One region of the Pseudomonas sp. NPDC090752 genome, then DNA from elsewhere that is predicted to be linked to it. Evidence: riboswitches for the same ligand, from Rfam matches in the RefSeq annotation. Region 1 holds a riboswitch; each other region holds the start of a gene.

The links. A riboswitch is a leader RNA that binds a small molecule or an ion and turns the genes downstream of it on or off. The one in region 1 is predicted to bind cobalamin.
Region 2: linked by a shared signal. The riboswitch ahead of ACZ6YA_RS21445 (TonB-dependent receptor) and the one ahead of ACZ6YA_RS13100 (CbtB domain-containing protein) in region 1 are both predicted to bind cobalamin.
Region 3: linked by a shared signal. The riboswitch ahead of ACZ6YA_RS21435 (ABC transporter substrate-binding protein) and the one ahead of ACZ6YA_RS13100 (CbtB domain-containing protein) in region 1 are both predicted to bind cobalamin.

The regions. Positions count from the first base shown of each region.
Region 1 covers NZ_JBVJLI010000008.1:83,061-88,358, reverse strand. The annotation lists gene cobN (cobaltochelatase subunit CobN) at 1-120, opposite strand, end outside; gene cobW (cobalamin biosynthesis protein CobW) at 124-1,191, opposite strand; cobalamin riboswitch at 1,291-1,500, opposite strand; cobalamin riboswitch at 1,657-1,879, shown strand; gene ACZ6YA_RS13100 (CbtB domain-containing protein) at 1,987-2,172, shown strand; gene ACZ6YA_RS13095 (CbtA family protein) at 2,182-2,892, shown strand; gene ACZ6YA_RS13090 (cobalamin biosynthesis protein) at 2,892-3,302, shown strand; gene cobM (precorrin-4 C(11)-methyltransferase) at 3,325-4,077, shown strand; gene ACZ6YA_RS13080 (DUF1272 domain-containing protein) at 4,144-4,386, shown strand; gene ACZ6YA_RS13075 (response regulator) at 4,607-5,221, shown strand; gene ACZ6YA_RS13070 (transporter substrate-binding domain-containing protein) at 5,233-5,298, shown strand, end outside.
Region 2 covers NZ_JBVJLI010000018.1:101,614-106,911, reverse strand. The annotation lists gene ACZ6YA_RS21465 (ABC transporter substrate-binding protein) at 1-308, shown strand, start outside; gene ACZ6YA_RS21460 (ABC transporter permease) at 305-1,222, shown strand; gene ACZ6YA_RS21455 (ABC transporter permease) at 1,229-2,038, shown strand; gene ACZ6YA_RS21450 (ABC transporter ATP-binding protein) at 2,058-3,206, shown strand; cobalamin riboswitch at 3,252-3,457, shown strand; gene ACZ6YA_RS21445 (TonB-dependent receptor) at 3,569-5,298, shown strand, end outside.
Region 3 covers NZ_JBVJLI010000018.1:96,095-101,392, forward strand. The annotation lists gene ACZ6YA_RS21415 (OprD family porin) at 1-155, opposite strand, end outside; gene ACZ6YA_RS21420 (pseudoazurin) at 152-586, opposite strand; gene ACZ6YA_RS21425 (ABC transporter ATP-binding protein) at 604-1,392, opposite strand; gene ACZ6YA_RS21430 (FecCD family ABC transporter permease) at 1,389-2,405, opposite strand; gene ACZ6YA_RS21435 (ABC transporter substrate-binding protein) at 2,405-3,415, opposite strand; cobalamin riboswitch at 3,526-3,722, opposite strand; gene ACZ6YA_RS21440 (acetyltransferase domain-containing protein) at 3,751-4,917, opposite strand; gene ACZ6YA_RS21445 (TonB-dependent receptor) at 5,123-5,298, opposite strand, start outside.

The sequences.
Region 1 (5,298 bases):
GAGCAATGCAAGGTGCGAATCGCCGCTGCAGAGGATCACCAGTTCGGCGGGCGTCTGGCCGAGGTCGGCGATGCTGTCGTCCGGCACGAAACCGCCGGGCTGGGTCCGCAGCAGGTGCATGGGTCAGGCGCCCAGGGCTTGGCGCAGGCGCGCTTCCAATTGCACGGCATCCAGGTCCTGGCCGATCAGCACCAGGCGCGTGATGCGCGGCTCGTCGCTACGCCAGGCGCGGTCGAAGTGCTTGTCGAAGCGGGTGCCCACGCCCTGTACCAGCAGGCGCATCGGTTTGCCGGGGATGGCCGCGAAGCCCTTGGCGCGCAGGATCCCGAACTCCACCACCAACTGCGTCAGCGCATCGAGCAACAGGGCTTCGTCGGCCTCAGGCAGGTCAATGGAGATGGAATCGAAGGCGTCATGGTCGTGGTCGTCATGATCGTCGCCGTCGTGGTGCGAATCATGGTGAGTACGGCGGCCATCGATGTGCGCCTCCGACTCCGCGCCCACGCCCAGCAGCACTTCGAGCGGCAAGCGCCCGCTGCTGGCTTCGATCACCTTGACCGCAGGCGGCAGTTCTTCGGCAACCTCAGCGCGCACTTTGGCCAGGCCCTCGGCGTCGATCAGGTCGGCTTTGTTCAGCACCACCAGGTCGGCGCTGGCCAGCTGATCGGCAAACAGCTCATGCAGGGGCGATTCATGGTCCAGGTTGGGGTCGAGTTTGCGCTGGGCGTCGACCTGGTCCGGATAGGCGGCGAAGGTGCCGGCGGCTACGGCCGGGCTGTCAACGACGGTAATGACCGCATCAACCGTGCAAGCGTTACGGATTTCCGGCCACTGGAAGGCTTGCACCAGCGGCTTGGGCAGGGCCAGGCCGCTGGTTTCGATGAGGATGTGATCGAGGTCGCCGCGGCGCGCCACCAGCTCGCGCATTACCGGGAAGAACTCTTCCTGAACGGTGCAGCACAGGCAGCCGTTGGCCAACTCATAGACCCGGCCGCTGGCCTCTTCCTCGGTGCAGCCGATGCTGCACTGTTTGAGGATTTCGCCGTCGATGCCGAGCTCACCGAATTCGTTGACGATGACCGCGATGCGGCGGCCCTGGGCGTTGTCCAACATATGCCGGAGCAAGGTGGTCTTGCCCGAGCCGAGGAAGCCGGTGACGATGGTGACGGGGAGCTTGGCCAGTGTTTTCATGTCGCGTTGCCCTTGGCAGGATGGCGCGGGCATGCGGGACGAAAGCCGCGGGCCAGGTGGCCGGGCTCGTTCGCCACCGGATCACCCCGCCCGGTTGAAAGTCGAAAACGTCACGAGGCAGGTCTCCTGGCTTGCACCGTTGCGCCCCCTCATTGAACAGGGGCTGGCGGGATGACGCCTTCCCGCGCCAGGGCGCAGTGGCTGTGTCGATCCGTTTCGGTGCTTACAGTTGCGGGGGCAGCCGCGGCTTGTACCGCGTTCCCGTCTTAGCTTCGGCGTGGCCGAAGAACCTCGAAGCGGCAAGGCTACGCGGGGGGTGGTGGCTGGTCAACTCATGGCTTGAGATTTGTGCTGCCCCTGAGATCGAGCGCCGCGCGGGCGGCGCTCGATCTCAAGAGCAACATAAAACTCAAGCGAACACTACACACCACCTCACCAATTGACGCAAACCCTCCCCCGTGCTCTCCTTACACCTCGCGTTCAGGTGCCCCCACGGGGGTGAAACGGGAAACCGGTGCGTCGCAAGCCCTCACCAGGGCGCGACAAACCCGGTGCTGCCCCCGCAACGGTAAGCGAGTGAAACGTCTGGACCACTGTGCCACGCAGTACGGCATGGGAAGGTGACGCTTTACCAGGAGCCCTGCTCCTCCTCGCAAGCCCGGAGACCGGCCTGGCGTTCATGAACACCCCGCGGTGGGCGGGCGCTGTCGCATTCCCCTGGGCCATTCAAGCCCGGGGTTGTCGCGCTCGCCTGTGCCCCGTTGCCCATACAAAAGCAAAGCAGAGGAACGCGTCATGCCCATCACCAGCACCAAGCACGCTATCGCCACTCCCGTCACCCTCAGCCAGCGCGTGGTCATCGCCGCCGCCGCCAGCCTGCTGGGCCTGTGCCTGGTCTACTTCGCCGGTTTTTCGCACCTCGAAGCCGTGCACAATGCCGCGCACGACACCCGCCACAGCGCCGCCTTCCCCTGCCACTGAGACCGCCCCATGATCAAGCGCATTGCCCGCACCGCCGGGTTCAGCGGCCTGCTTGCAGCCTTGCTGCTCACCCTGCTGCAAAGTTTCTGGGTGGCTCCGCTGATTCTGCAGGCGGAAACCTACGAGTCGGCGGCGCCTGCCGTCGAGCAGCACAGCCATGACGGTGAAGCAGCCGTTGCCCATGAACATGCAGCCGGGCATGAACACAGCGAAGAGGCCTGGTCGCCGGAAGACGGCTGGCAGCGCATCCTCTCCACCACCGGTGGCAACCTGGTCGTCGCCGTCGGCTTTGCGCTGATTCTCGCGGCCCTGTACAGCCTGCGCGAGCCCAACCGAGTCAGCACTGGCGCGCTCTGGGGCCTGGCCGGCTTCGCCGTGTTCTGCCTGGCGCCCACTCTGGGACTGCCGCCTGAGCTGCCCGGCACTGCCGCCGCCGACCTCGGCCTGCGTCAGAGCTGGTGGATCGGTACCGCTGCCAGCACCGCCATCGGCCTGGCGCTGCTGGTGTTTGCCCGGCACTGGCTGCTCAAGGCGCTCGGCGTGGCATTGCTGGTGATGCCCCATGTCATTGGCGCACCACAGCCCGATGTCCACGCAAGCCTGGCCCCTGAAGCCCTGGAAACTCAGTTCAAGATCGCTTCGTGGCTGACCAATGCCGCCTTCTGGCTGGCCCTGGGACTGCTCAGTGCCTGGTTGTATCGCCGCTCAAGCCAGGCCTGATGGCCAGCGAACAGCCGCAGGTGGCGCTGTACGCCGGCTTCGGTTGCCGCCGAGGCTGCCCGGCGGATGCGCTCGACGCCCTGCTGCGCCAAGCGCTGGACCGCCATGGTCTGGCGCTGTCTGCGTTGCAGGGCATCGCCAGCATCGCCTTGAAAGCCGACGAGCGTGGCCTGCAACAACTTGCCAAACGCCTCAACCTGCCGTTGGTTATATTCGAGGCCAACCAGCTGCAGGCGTTCGAGCCCCTGCTCAGCCACCGCTCCGCGAAAGCCTTCGCCCACAGTGGCTGCTGGGGCGTTGCGGAGAGCACAGCGCTGGCCTTGGCGCATCTTGATCACGGCCGTGTCACGCTTCGGGTGACACGGCAGACGCTCGGCACTGCCACCCTCGCCCTCGCCTGCGGCGATTAATCGCAACATCCAAGGATTTCTCATGACGGTCTACTTCATTGGTGCCGGCCCCGGTGACCCCGAACTGATAACGGTCAAGGGGCAACGGCTGATTCGTCAATGCCCAGTGATCATATACGCCGGCTCCCTGGTACCCGCCGCCGTACTCGAAGGCCATCAGGCCGAAACGCTCATCAACAGTGCCGAACTGCACCTGGAACAAATCATCGACGCCATGCGCTCAGCGCATGCAAAAGGCCAGGACGTGGCCCGCGTACACAGTGGCGACCCCAGTCTGTATGGGGCTATCGGCGAGCAGATCCACCACCTGCGCGAACAGGGTATCGATTACCAGATCATCCCCGGGGTCACGGCCACCGCCGCCAGCGCCGCCTTGCTGGGCTGCGAGCTGACCCTGCCGGAAGTAGCGCAGACCGTCATCCTCACGCGTTACGGCGACAGCTCGCCGATGCCAGCCGGGGAGCAACTGGGCGACCTTGCCCGGCATGGCAGCACCTTGGCCATCCACCTAGGTGTCAAGCACCTGGCACGGATCGTCGACGAACTATTGCCCCATTACGGCAGCGGCTGCCCTGTGGCCGTGGTGCACCGCGCGACCTGGCCGGACCAGGACTGGGTGCGCGGCACCCTCGGCGATATCGTCGAACAGGTTGGCGCCAAAGGCTTTCGTCGCACGGCACTGATCCTCGTCGGGCACGTGCTGGGTGACGCGCCGTTCACCGCCTCTGCCTTGTATCGCGCCGGACATTCGCACCTCTATCGGCCAGGCGACTAACCGTTGCCAAGCAGCCAATGGCCGGAGCAGACTCCAGGTTCCTAACCACGGACTGGAGTCATGCCCATGCTGGCGCTACGCCCTAATTGCGAATGCTGCAATGTCGATCTGCCGGGCGATAGCCCTGATGCGCTGATCTGCTCGTTCGAATGCACCTTCTGCCGCCGTTGTGCCGACACTCACTTCCATGGTCGCTGCCCCAACTGCTCCGGCCAGTTGCTTGCTCGCCCCCCCCGCGTCGGCCAGTCCTTGAGTAACAATCCTGCTTCGACCCAGCGCGTCCTGAAACCCCACGCTGGCTGTAAGTAACCAATCATTGCAAGTGACGTCGAATTCAACCCGAAGATGCCTGTTTTCAGGCATTTTTGTAGGATTTTTCGACAACGCCAACCTCATTAGTCAACGGATCTATACTCGCCATTACCAAGGCGTCGGAATGGACGTATCGTGCTGCGCTGCAGAAAGATCTTGCAGACGTATTCCTGATTAGCCCAGGGAAACGGCCCACATTCCGACAGGAGTTATCCTCATGACAACCGTGCTGATCGTCGATGACCACTCAACCGTTCGATTTGCCGTACGCATGCTGCTTGAGCGCGAGCGCTTTCAAGTCATAGGTGAAGTCGACAACGGCAGCGAAGTGGCGCAGGTAGCACGCAAGCTGCAACCCGACGTCGTGGTCCTGGACATCGGCCTTCCTGGTCTCGACGGGATGGAGGTGATCAAACGCCTGCAGCAGCTCGAGCATTCGCCCAAGATCATGGTACTGACCGGCCAGGCCACCGACTTGTATGTACGCCGCTGCCTGGATGCCGGTATTGGCGCATTCGTGACCAAGAGCGAAGACCTCGACGCCGTCGTCTTTGCGCTCAAGGCCCTGGTCAAGGGCTATTCCACCTTCCCGCAGATGGCAGTCAACAGCAATACGCTGGACAGTGAGCCGACACGCCTGGGCAGCCTGTCCAACCGTGAGATGGAAGTGCTGAGACGGCTGTCCAACGGCGAAAACAACAAGCACATCGGCAGTCAGATGAACCTGAGCGCCAAGACCATCAGTACTTACCGGGGCCGGATCATGGACAAGCTCAAGACGGAGTCACTGGTCGAGATGGTGGATCTGGCCAAGCGCAACAACGTCAACTGAGCGCAATCATCATGAAGCGCACGTTGGTTGGCCTGCTACTGGCTATCAGCCTGGCCTGCTGCCCAGCCGCAACGCTG
Region 2 (5,298 bases), on a different contig from region 1:
CGGTGGGCGTGAGCTGGAAGCAGAACCTGGTCATGGCCGACTTCCTGGTTATCCCCAAAGGCGCCAAGAACAAGGACGCGGCCATGAAGTTCCTGGCCAATGCCAGCAGTGCCGAAGGCCAGGCCGAGTTCGCCAACAAGACCGCCTACGCCCCGGTCAACGTCGACAGCGTCGCCAAGCTCGACAAGGACCTGGCGCAGAACCTGCCGACCGCCTACGCCCAGGACCAGGTCACGCTGGACTTCGCCTACTGGGCGAAGAACGGCCAAGCCATCGCTGCGCGCTGGAATGAGTGGTTGGTCAAATGAAAGTCGCCATCAACGCCCTGCAGAACGCGCAAGGTGCCCCCACGGGCACCGGCGCCCCGCAAACCGCACCCCGGCGCGAACCCATGAGCCGGCGTTGGAAAGGCAGCCGTAACCTGCTGCCGGCCCTGCTGTTCCTTGGCCTGTTCTTCTTCGCCCCGCTGATTGGCCTGCTGCTGCGCGGGGTGCTGGAGCCGGTGCCGGGGCTGGGCAACTACGAGCAGCTGTTCGCCAACTCGGCCTATGCACGGGTGCTGTTCAACACCTTCTCGGTGGCCGGTGTGGTCACCCTGATCAGCGTACTGCTGGGCTTCCCGCTGGCCTGGGCGATCACCCTGGTGCCCAACGGCTGGGGCCGCTGGCTGTTGAACATCGTGCTGCTGTCGATGTGGACCAGCCTGCTGGCGCGCACCTACTCGTGGCTGGTGCTGCTGCAGAGTTCGGGGGTGATCAACAAGGCGTTGATGGCCATGGGCATCATCGATGCGCCGCTGGAAATGGTGCACAACCTGACCGGCGTGGTGATCGGCATGAGCTACATCATGATCCCGTTCATCGTGCTGCCGCTGCAGGCGACCATGCACGCCATCGACCCAATGGTGCTGCAGGCCGGCTCGATCTGCGGTGCAAGCCCATGGACCAACTTCTGGAAGGTGTTCCTGCCGCTGTGCCGCTCGGGGCTGTTCTCGGGTGCGCTGATGGTGTTCGTGATGTCGCTCGGTTACTACGTCACCCCGGCCTTGCTCGGCGGCGCGCAGAACATGATGTTGCCCGAATTCATCATTCAGCAGGTGCAGTCGTTCCTCAACTGGGGCCTGGCCAGCGCCGCCGCCGCACTGCTGGTGGTGATCACCCTGGTGCTCTTCTACCTGTACCTGAAGCTGCAGCCGGAATCCCCGGTCGGCAACGCGAGGTAATCCGCCATGCTTCTGTCTCCCAATGCCATGGGCCGCCCGCTGCGCACGGGCCTGTACCTGACCACCGGGGTCATCGCGGCGTTCCTGCTGCTGCCGGTGGTATTCATCATCCTGCTGTCGTTCGGCTCGTCGCAGTGGCTGGTATTCCCGCCACCGGGCTGGACCTTCAAGTGGTATGTGCAGTTCTTCGCCAACCCTGAGTGGATGGATGCTGCGCTGGCCAGCCTCAAGGTGGCCGTGCTGACGACCATCGCCGCCGTGTTGCTGGGCCTGCCTACCGCATTTGCCCTGGTGCGTGGCCGTTTCCCCGGCCGCGAGATGCTCTACGGGCTGTTCACCATGCCGATGATCGTGCCGCTGGTGATCATCGCCGTTGCGGTCTACGCGCTGTTTCTCAAGCTGGGCTACACCGGCACGCTGTTCGCCTTCGTGGTCAGCCATGTGATCGTCGCCCTGCCCTTCACCATCATCTCGATCATCAACTCGCTGAAGCTGTTTGACCAGTCGATCGAGGATGCCGCGGTGATCTGCGGCGCTTCGCGCCTGCAGGCAATTTTCAAGGTGACCTTCCCGGCGATTCGCCCGGGGATGATCGCCGGCGGCCTGTTCGCCTTCCTGGTGTCGTGGGATGAGGTGGTGCTCAGCGTGATGATGGCCAGCCCCGACCTGCAAACCCTGCCCGTGAAAATGTGGACCACCCTGCGCCAGGACCTGAGCCCGGTAATCGCCGTCGCCTCGACGCTGCTGATCGGCCTGTCGCTGTTGGTCATGGTCATTGCCGCCGCCTTACGCCGGCGCACCGAAGTCAACGCTTGATTGCGCGGAGAAAACAACAATGAGTGCAGTGATCAAAGACAACGCGCATAGCCAGACCCTAGTCAGCCTGCGCGGCCTGAACAAGCACTACGGCGACTTCACCGCCGTGGACAACCTGGACCTTGAGATCCAGGACGGCGAGTTCCTCACCTTCCTCGGCTCCAGCGGCTCGGGCAAGTCCACCACCCTGTCGATGCTGGCCGGCTTCGAAACCCCCAGCAGCGGCGAGATCCTGGTCGAAGGCCAGTCGCTGGTGAACGTGCCGCCGCACAAGCGTGATATCGGCATGGTGTTCCAGCGCTACTCGCTGTTCCCACACCTGAACGTGCGCGACAACATCGCATTCCCGTTGGCCATCCGCAAGCTCGGCGCCGCCGAGATCAACAAGCGGGTCGACGCCATGCTCAAGCTGGTGCAACTGGAGAAATTCGCCCACCGCAAGCCCTCGCAGATGTCCGGTGGCCAACAGCAGCGCGTGGCGATTGCCCGAGCGCTGGTGTACGAGCCGCGCATCCTGCTGATGGACGAGCCGCTCGGCGCGCTGGACAAGAAGCTGCGCGAAGACCTGCAGGATGAACTGCGCCAGCTGCACCGCCGGCTGGGCATCACCATCGTCTACGTGACCCACGACCAGGAAGAAGCCATGCGCCTGTCCCAGCGCATCGCCATCTTCAGCCACGGCAAGATCGTTGGCCTGGGTACCGGTTACGACCTTTACCAGAACCCGCCGAATGCCTTCGTCGCCTCGTTCCTGGGTAACTCGAACTTCCTGCGCATCAAGGCCAGCAGTCATGGTGCCGGCAGCTTTGAAGGCCAACCGGTGGCGATCCGCCTGACCCCAGGCCTGGCGGCCGGGCAGGACGCGCTGATCATGGTGCGCCCGGAAAAGGCCCTGGCCCTGACCACCGAGCAGGCCGCGCGCGAACCGTTGCCCGCGGGCTGGAACGAAGTCGTCGCCAAGGTCGGCGAAGTGCTGTTCCTCGGCGAAAGCCAGACCTGCCACGTGATGACTCCAGGCGGCACCGAACTGACGGTGAAAGCACTGTCGGCTGCCGGCATGCCGATGCAGCCTGGCGATACCGTGAAGGTCCGCTGGGCGGTGGCCGATGCGTGCATCTACACCGAGTGGGCGGAAAGCGACCTGAGCAAGTCGGCCGGCGCACACTGACCGTCACGGCAGGTAAATGATTGACGCGCGCCCCGACCAATGGTCAGATGCGCGCCAGTTTCAGGTGTCCTGCGCCGCCGTGCGCAGGGTGAAACGGGAAGCCGGTGCGTCGTGGTTCACGACAAGTCCGGCGCTGCCCCCGCAACGGTAAGCGAGTGAGGCCTTCGACACACCACTGTGCGCCTGCATGGGAAGGTGAAGGCGTCCTGACCCTCGCAAGCCCGGAGACCGGCCTGAAGCTTCACTTGGCAACCCGCGGTGGGCGGGCGCAGGCCGGTATCCGCGTGCGCGCCTGCGTGCGTGGTTGTGCCTTTGCGTGTTTTCCACCGGGATCCATTCATTCCTGCTGTTAGTGGAAAGACATGTCCCGTTCCCTCAAGCTCCACCCCCTGGCGGCCTGCCTGGCCGTCGCCCTGCCAGCCCTGGCCGATGACCATGACAACACCGTGCTGGCGCTGCCTTCCACGGCCATCACCGACACCCTCGATGCACACCAGGTCGACCTTGCCACGCCGACCCAGGCCGGCTCACGGCTGAACCTCAGTGCCCTGGAGACACCGGCCAGCACCAGCACGATCACTGCCGAGCAGATCCAGCAACGCAACAACCTCACCGTGCAGGACGCCGTGACCCGCTCGCCGGGCATCACCTTCGTCGGCAGCCCCGGCGATGGCGGCACCGGCCTTTCGGCACGCGGTTTTACCGGGCATGGCTCGGTGATGACGCTGTTCGACGGCGCGCGCCTGTATACCGGTGCCGGCACCCAGACCTTCCCGGTCGACCCGTGGATGGTCGAGCGCATCGATGTGATCCGCGGCCCGGCTTCGGTGCTGTATGGCGAAGGCGCCACCGGTGCGGTGATCAACGTGATCCCGAAAAAGCCCTTCAGCGGCGACATCCGCAACCACCTGCGCCTGGGCTACGGCTCCTGGGACCGCCAGCAACTGGGCCTGGACAGCGGCGGCAGCCTCAGCGAACGCCTGAGCTATCGCCTCACCCTCAACCAGCAGGCCGGCAACGGCTGGGTCGACCGCACCGACTCGCGCAGCCTGGCCCTGAGCGCCGCACTGCGTTTCGACGCCAGCGACGACCTCAGCTTCACCCTGGCCCACGAGCGCGGCGATGCCGAGCCGGCCAATTACTATGGCACGCCACTGATCGATGGCCATTACCGCAGCAGCCTGCGCAAGAAGAACTACAACATTCAAAACGATGTGCAGCGCTACCATGACGAGTGGACCCGCTTCACCACCGACTGGACGATCAACGACCAACTCAGCACCAGCAACCAGCTCTACTACATCAAGAGCCGCCGTCACTGGCGCAACGCCGAGGACTACAGCTGGGACGCCGACCGCGAGCAGCTGCTGCGCCAGAGTTACCTGGAAATCAAGCACAACCAGGAGCAGATCGGCGACCGCCAGACCTTCACCTTCGACCATTCGCTGTTCGGCCTGGCGAGCAAGACCGTGGTCGGCGCCGAGTACAACAAGGTGCGTTTCAACGTCGACAGCAACTCGCCATACAACGATGTTGGCGGCGACTACATCGACCCGTGGCAGCCGGCACCCGGGTATTTCCACAGCGACTCGCCGACACGCCCGCAAACCCTGTCCACTACCCACACCTTCGCCCTGTTCGCCGAAAACCGCCTGCAGCTGACCGAACGCCTGTCGCTGGTGACCGGCGTGCGGCGCGACCAGAACCACATCGACCGCGACAACCTCATCAACGACACCCGCAGCGACCGCAGCCTGAACGGCGGCAACTGGCGCGCCGGGCTGGTGTTCGCAGCCACCGACAACCTGTCGCTGTACGGCCAGTATTCCACCAGCGAGGACGGGGTGAACAACCTGGTCAGCCTCAGCCCGACGCAGATGAACTACGACCTGACCGAGTCGAAGCAGACTGAGCTGGGCCTCAAGCAGCGCTTCTGGGACGGTCGCGGCGAGTGGACGCTGGCCGCCTTCCATATCGTCAAGAAGAAGCTGCTGGTGGACGACCCGCTGACCCACGAGAAACAGCAGGCTGGACAGCAGACTTCCGATGGCCTGGAGGCGACTCTGGAACTGGCCTTGCCGCAACAGTGGCA
Region 3 (5,298 bases), on a different contig from region 1:
CCACCGTGTTTGTAGTCACGTTGGTCGAACACCGTGCGGTTGAGGATGCTCCAGGTGCTGTCTTCGAGCAGGCCATTGCTTTGCGACTGCGCCGACTCGGCCATCGCCAAGGGGGCGAGGCTCAGCAGCGGCAGGGCCAGCAGCAGACGACTCATTGCCCGGCCTCCAGTTGCTGCAGTTGCGCCGCGAAGCGCGCTTGCGCCCGTGCCGGCAACGCTGAAGGTAGTGCGGTCGAACCGGTTTCGCCCACCTGGATCAGCATCACCATGCCCATCGCCAGGTGCGGAATGCACTGGATGCCGTACAGCCCTGGCACCGTGAAGGTGTGCTCGTACGGCTGGTTCAGTTTGCTCTTGAACACCTCGGCGCCGTTTGGCAGCAACCCAGGCACGCTGGCCGCGTTGTGGCCGCTCTGGGTCGGCACGAAGCGCACGGTATCGCCCGCTGCGATGCGCAAGTGATCCGGTTCGTAGACCATGGCGCCCGCCGTGCCGCGGTTGAGCATCTTCACTTCATGCACTTCGGCCAGGGCGGCAAAGGGCAGCAGGGCGCTGGCGAGCAGCAGGGCGGTGGAGCGCAACAGCATGACGGGAACTTCCTGGTTCAAGGGGCGCGAAAGCGCAGGATGCGCGCGCCGTCGAAGGGGTCGGTGAGGTAGCGGGCGTGCACGCCGAAGGTGCTCAGCAGGCGTTCGGGAGTGAGGACTTCCAGCGGCTTGCCGAGCGCAACCAGGCGGCCTTGATCGAGCACCGCCACGCGGTCGCAGGTGAGCGCCTGGTTCAGGTCGTGCAAGGCCACCAGGGTGGTCACCGGCAGCGCCTGCACCTGCTGCAGCAGGCTCAGCTGGTGCTGGATATCGAGGTGGTTGGTCGGCTCGTCCAGCAGCAGCACTTGTGGGCGCTGGGCCAAGGCACGGGCGATGTGTACGCGTTGGCGTTCACCGCCGGACAGCGAACCCCAGATGCGCGTGCGCAGGTGCGCGGCATCGAGGTCGGCCAGGGCCTGCTCGACGATGGCGTGGTCGTCTTTGGAAAACGGTGCCAGGGCCGACAACCACGGCGTGCGGCCGAGGGCTACGGCGTCGAATACGCTGATCGCGTCGAGGGTGTCGGCCTGTTGTTCGACCAATGCCAAGGCTTGGGCGATACGTCGGCGTGGCAGGCGTGCGAGAGGTTCGCCGAGCAGCTGCACGTTGCCGCTATGCGGCGTGCGCAACCCGGCCAGAAGTTTCAGCAGCGAGGATTTGCCCGAGCCGTTAGGCCCGACGATGCCGAGGGTTTCGCCTGTGATGACCATCAGGTCGATACCGCGCAGCACAGGGTTGCCCGACAGTTGCAGGCTTAGCCCCTGGCAGGCCAGCGGGGCAACGTGCAGGGTTGTCATGGCTGTCATGCGCGCCCCCTGCGGCTAACCAGAATTAGCGCGAACACGGGGGCGCCGATCAATGCCGTGACGACACCGACGGGAATCACCTGCCCGGGGATCAGCGTGCGCGACAGCATGTCGGCAGCGATCAGGAACAACGCACCGCCCAGGGCACTGGCCGGCAGCAGGCGGCTATGGGCGGGCCCCAACAACAGACGCAAGGCATGTGGAATGACCAGCCCGACGAAACCAATGGCGCCGACGATGGACACCATCACCGCCGTCACCAACGCCGCACAGCTGATCAGCAGCAACTGGCTGCGGCGCACCGGGATGCCCAACGATGCCGCCGAATCGGCGCCGAAGGTGAAGGCGTCCAGCGTACGGCGGTGCCACAGGCACACCGCCAGCCCGAACAGCGCCACCGCCACTGCCAGCCACACCGACGGCCAACGCACGCCGCTGAGGTTGCCCAGCAGCCAGAACAGAATGCCGCGCGCCTGCTCGGCGGTGGCCGACTTGGTGATGAGGAAGGCGGTCAGGGCGTTGAACAGTTGCGAACCGGCGATGCCTGCCAGGATTACCTGGGCGTTGTTGCTGCTCGGGCCGGCCGCGCGGGCCAGCACCAGCACCAGACCGAAAGCCGCCAGGGCACCGACGAAGGCGCCGCCAGACATGCTCAACGCCGCGCTACCCAAGCCCAGCAGGCCGACCAGCACGGCGCCGGTCGAGGCCCCGGCCGAGAGGCCCAGCAAGTAAGGTTCCGCCAGTGGATTGCGCAGCAGCGCCTGCAGGATCACCCCGCAGGTCGCCAGCCCCGCGCCGCAGGCCGCGGCGACCAAGGTGCGGGTCAGGCGGTAGTTCCAGATGATGCCAGCGTCGATCGGGTCGACCGGGTAACCGGCCTGCCAAAGGTGATTGGCCAGTACCTGGAAAACCACGCGCAGCGACACCGTGGTTTCGCCAATCGCGGTGCCTGCCAGCAAGGCGGCGAGCAGGGCGACCAGGGCCAGGGCGGTGCAGGGCAGCAGTCGCTTCATCACTGGGCCGCTTTACCGCTGGCGAAGGCCGTCGACAGGGTCTGCAGGCCACGGAACAGGCGGATGCCGGCCTGCATGGCGTCGGCGTCGAGGATGATGATGCGGTTGTTCTTCACCGCATCCATGTGCTGGGTGACCGGGTCGCTGTGGAGGAATTCGAGCTTCTTCTGGTAGTCGTCGGCCGGGAAGCGGCGGCGGTCCATGCGGGCGATGATCAGCCAGGTCGGGTTGGCCTTGGCGAGGGTTTCCCAACCCACGGTCGGCCATTCTTCGGTGGACTTGACCACATTGCGCACGCCCAGGGTACGCAGCATGAAGTCGGCGACACCCTGCTGGCCGGCGACGTAGGGGTCGATGTCCAGGTCGGCGCTGGAGAACCAGAACAGCGCTGAGGTATTGCTCAGGTCCTTGCCGGCCAATTGCTGCTTGGCAGCGTCCAGGCGGGCTTCGAGATCGGCGTTCAGCGCGGCGCCACGGTCCTGTACGTCGAAGATTTCAGCCAGCTGGCTGACGCTTTTATAGATGCTGTCGACCTGGAAGGCCTGCAGGCGCGTGCCGTCGGCACCGACCAGGTTGTCCTTGCCTTCGCAATCCGAGGGCAGCAGGTAGGTGGGGATCTTCAGTTCGGTGAATTGTTCGCGGGTCGCAACCACGCCCTGGGCGCCGACCATCCATTCGAACTGCACGGCCACCAACTGCGGACGCTTGCCGACCACCGCTTCGAAGCTTGGGTCGTTGTCGGCCAGGCGCGGCACCTTGTCGTTCAGTGCCTTGTACTCGGGCAGCACGTTGTTGAACCACAATGACGTGCCGGCCAGCTTTTCGCCCAGGCCCAACGCATAGAGCATCTCGGTACCGGCCTGGCCGATGGTCACCGCACGCTCGGGGGCGTGGGCGAAGGTTTGCGGCGCGCCGCAGTTGTCCACGGTCAGCGGGTAGTGGGTGGCGGCGGCCTGGGCCACACCGGTGAGGCTCAGGCCGGCGAGCAAGGTGAAGAAACGAGGCAGCATGCGGGGCGATCTCCTATCGGACAGTTCACGGAAGAACGCACGGACAGGCATCGCCGAGCCCCTGCAGGGCGCAGGGGCAACACTGATGGCCAATCCCGGACACCCCGCCGGTTGGTGAATGTTGGCCGGCAGGTCTCCTGACTGGTGCGTCGTCGTCCGGCTCCAGCCTTCCCGGATCAGTCATCCAGTGGCATCGATGGAGCGAACTCGGCACTTACAGTTGCGGGGGCAGTTCCCTTTGGCGCGCCTGGGCGGCCTGGGATTCCCTATTATTTCCGTGGTGGAAACCGGCGGCCCGCATGGTAGACCATCAGGCGCCGGGTGAAAACGCTAAATCAGAAGTACTTGAGCCAGGTAATGTCGCGACGGCGCGCCTTGAGCCGGGCGAACCATTGCACCGGCAGGTACAGCGCCAGCGCCAGCAGCACCGCGCTCAGCCATACCGCGCCGATACCATCGAAGCCGAAGTAGTCACCGTGATTCAGACCGAACAGGGCGACGCTGGCCAGGTACAGCAGTTTCAGTACGTACAGGTGCAGCAGGTAGAAGAACATCGGCGCCGCGCCAAACACCGCCAGGGCGCTGATCCAGCGTGCCTGCCCGGCGCGTTCGAAGGCCCGCAGCAACAGCAGGCCGCAGCTCAGGGTCAGGGTAAGGAACAGCAGTGAAGGCGGGTATTTGGTGATGTTGAAGAAGCTCATCAGCGTCTGCGTGAAGGTTGGGTAGCCGCTCCACGGCGCCTCGCCATAGCCGTTGAGCATGCGCAGTACGACGAAGCCCAGCAGGGCGATCACGCCCCCCAGCAGCAGTCGATTCTGGCGTTTCTGCGCATCTGTGCCGCGGGCAAACCATGGGCCAAGGCCATAGCCCAGGGCAATGACGCCGATCCAAGGCAATACCGGGTAGGAAGTACGCAGGCGCAGGCTATCGGAAAACTCCAGCCAGCCACGGTCATGCAGGATCGCCCACGGCACATGCATGGCCGACTCCACGCCGAAGTGCAGGCCATCGAGCAAATTGTGGCCAGCGATGATCGCGGCACCAACGGCCAGCAGGGCAGGGCGTGGCAACCACACCAGCAGTGACAGGGCGATCATGCTCACGCCGATGGCCCAGATCACTTGCAGGTAGATCACGCTGGGCGGCAGCTGGAAGGTCCAGGCGAAATTGACCAGGGTGAACTCCAGCACCACCAGGAACAGGCCGCGCTTGAACAGGAACGCCGAGACATCGCTGCGGCCCTGGTACTTCTCGCCGTACAGCCAGGCCGACAGGCCGGTCAGCAGCACGAACACCGGTGCGCACAGGTGGGCCAGGGTGCGGCTGGCGAACAGTGTCGGGTCGGTGGCGTCGATGGTCATCGGGTCGCTGACCTGGCGGTGCAGGAAGAACGTCTCGCGAACGTGATCGAGCAGCATGAACAGGATCACCAGGCCGCGCAAGGCGTCGATGCTCTGCAGGCGCTGGGTGAGCAGGGTGGGGGTGGCGGCGGCGCTTGTCATGGAAGAGGGTCGCAGGCAGGAATGAATGTCAAATGAAACGTTATCTTATAACTATTTCATTTGAGTATGAAAGTTGTTTTTGTGTTGTTCATATTGGCCCTTTCGCGGGCAAGCCCGCTCCCACAGGATCTCCACTGTCTCGCGTTCAGTGATGAACCTGTGGGAGCGGGCTTGCCCGCGAAGAGGCCGGTAAAGGCAACCTACATCAGAAGCTGTAATCCACCGTCGCAAAATAGGACCGCGGCACGCCCATGATCCACTGCGTACCGCTGAAGGCCGACGCCACATACTCCCGGTCAAACAGGTTGTTCACCTGCAACCCCATGCGCACATCCGGCAATACCTGCCAACCGATACTGGCATCGACTACGGTATACCCCG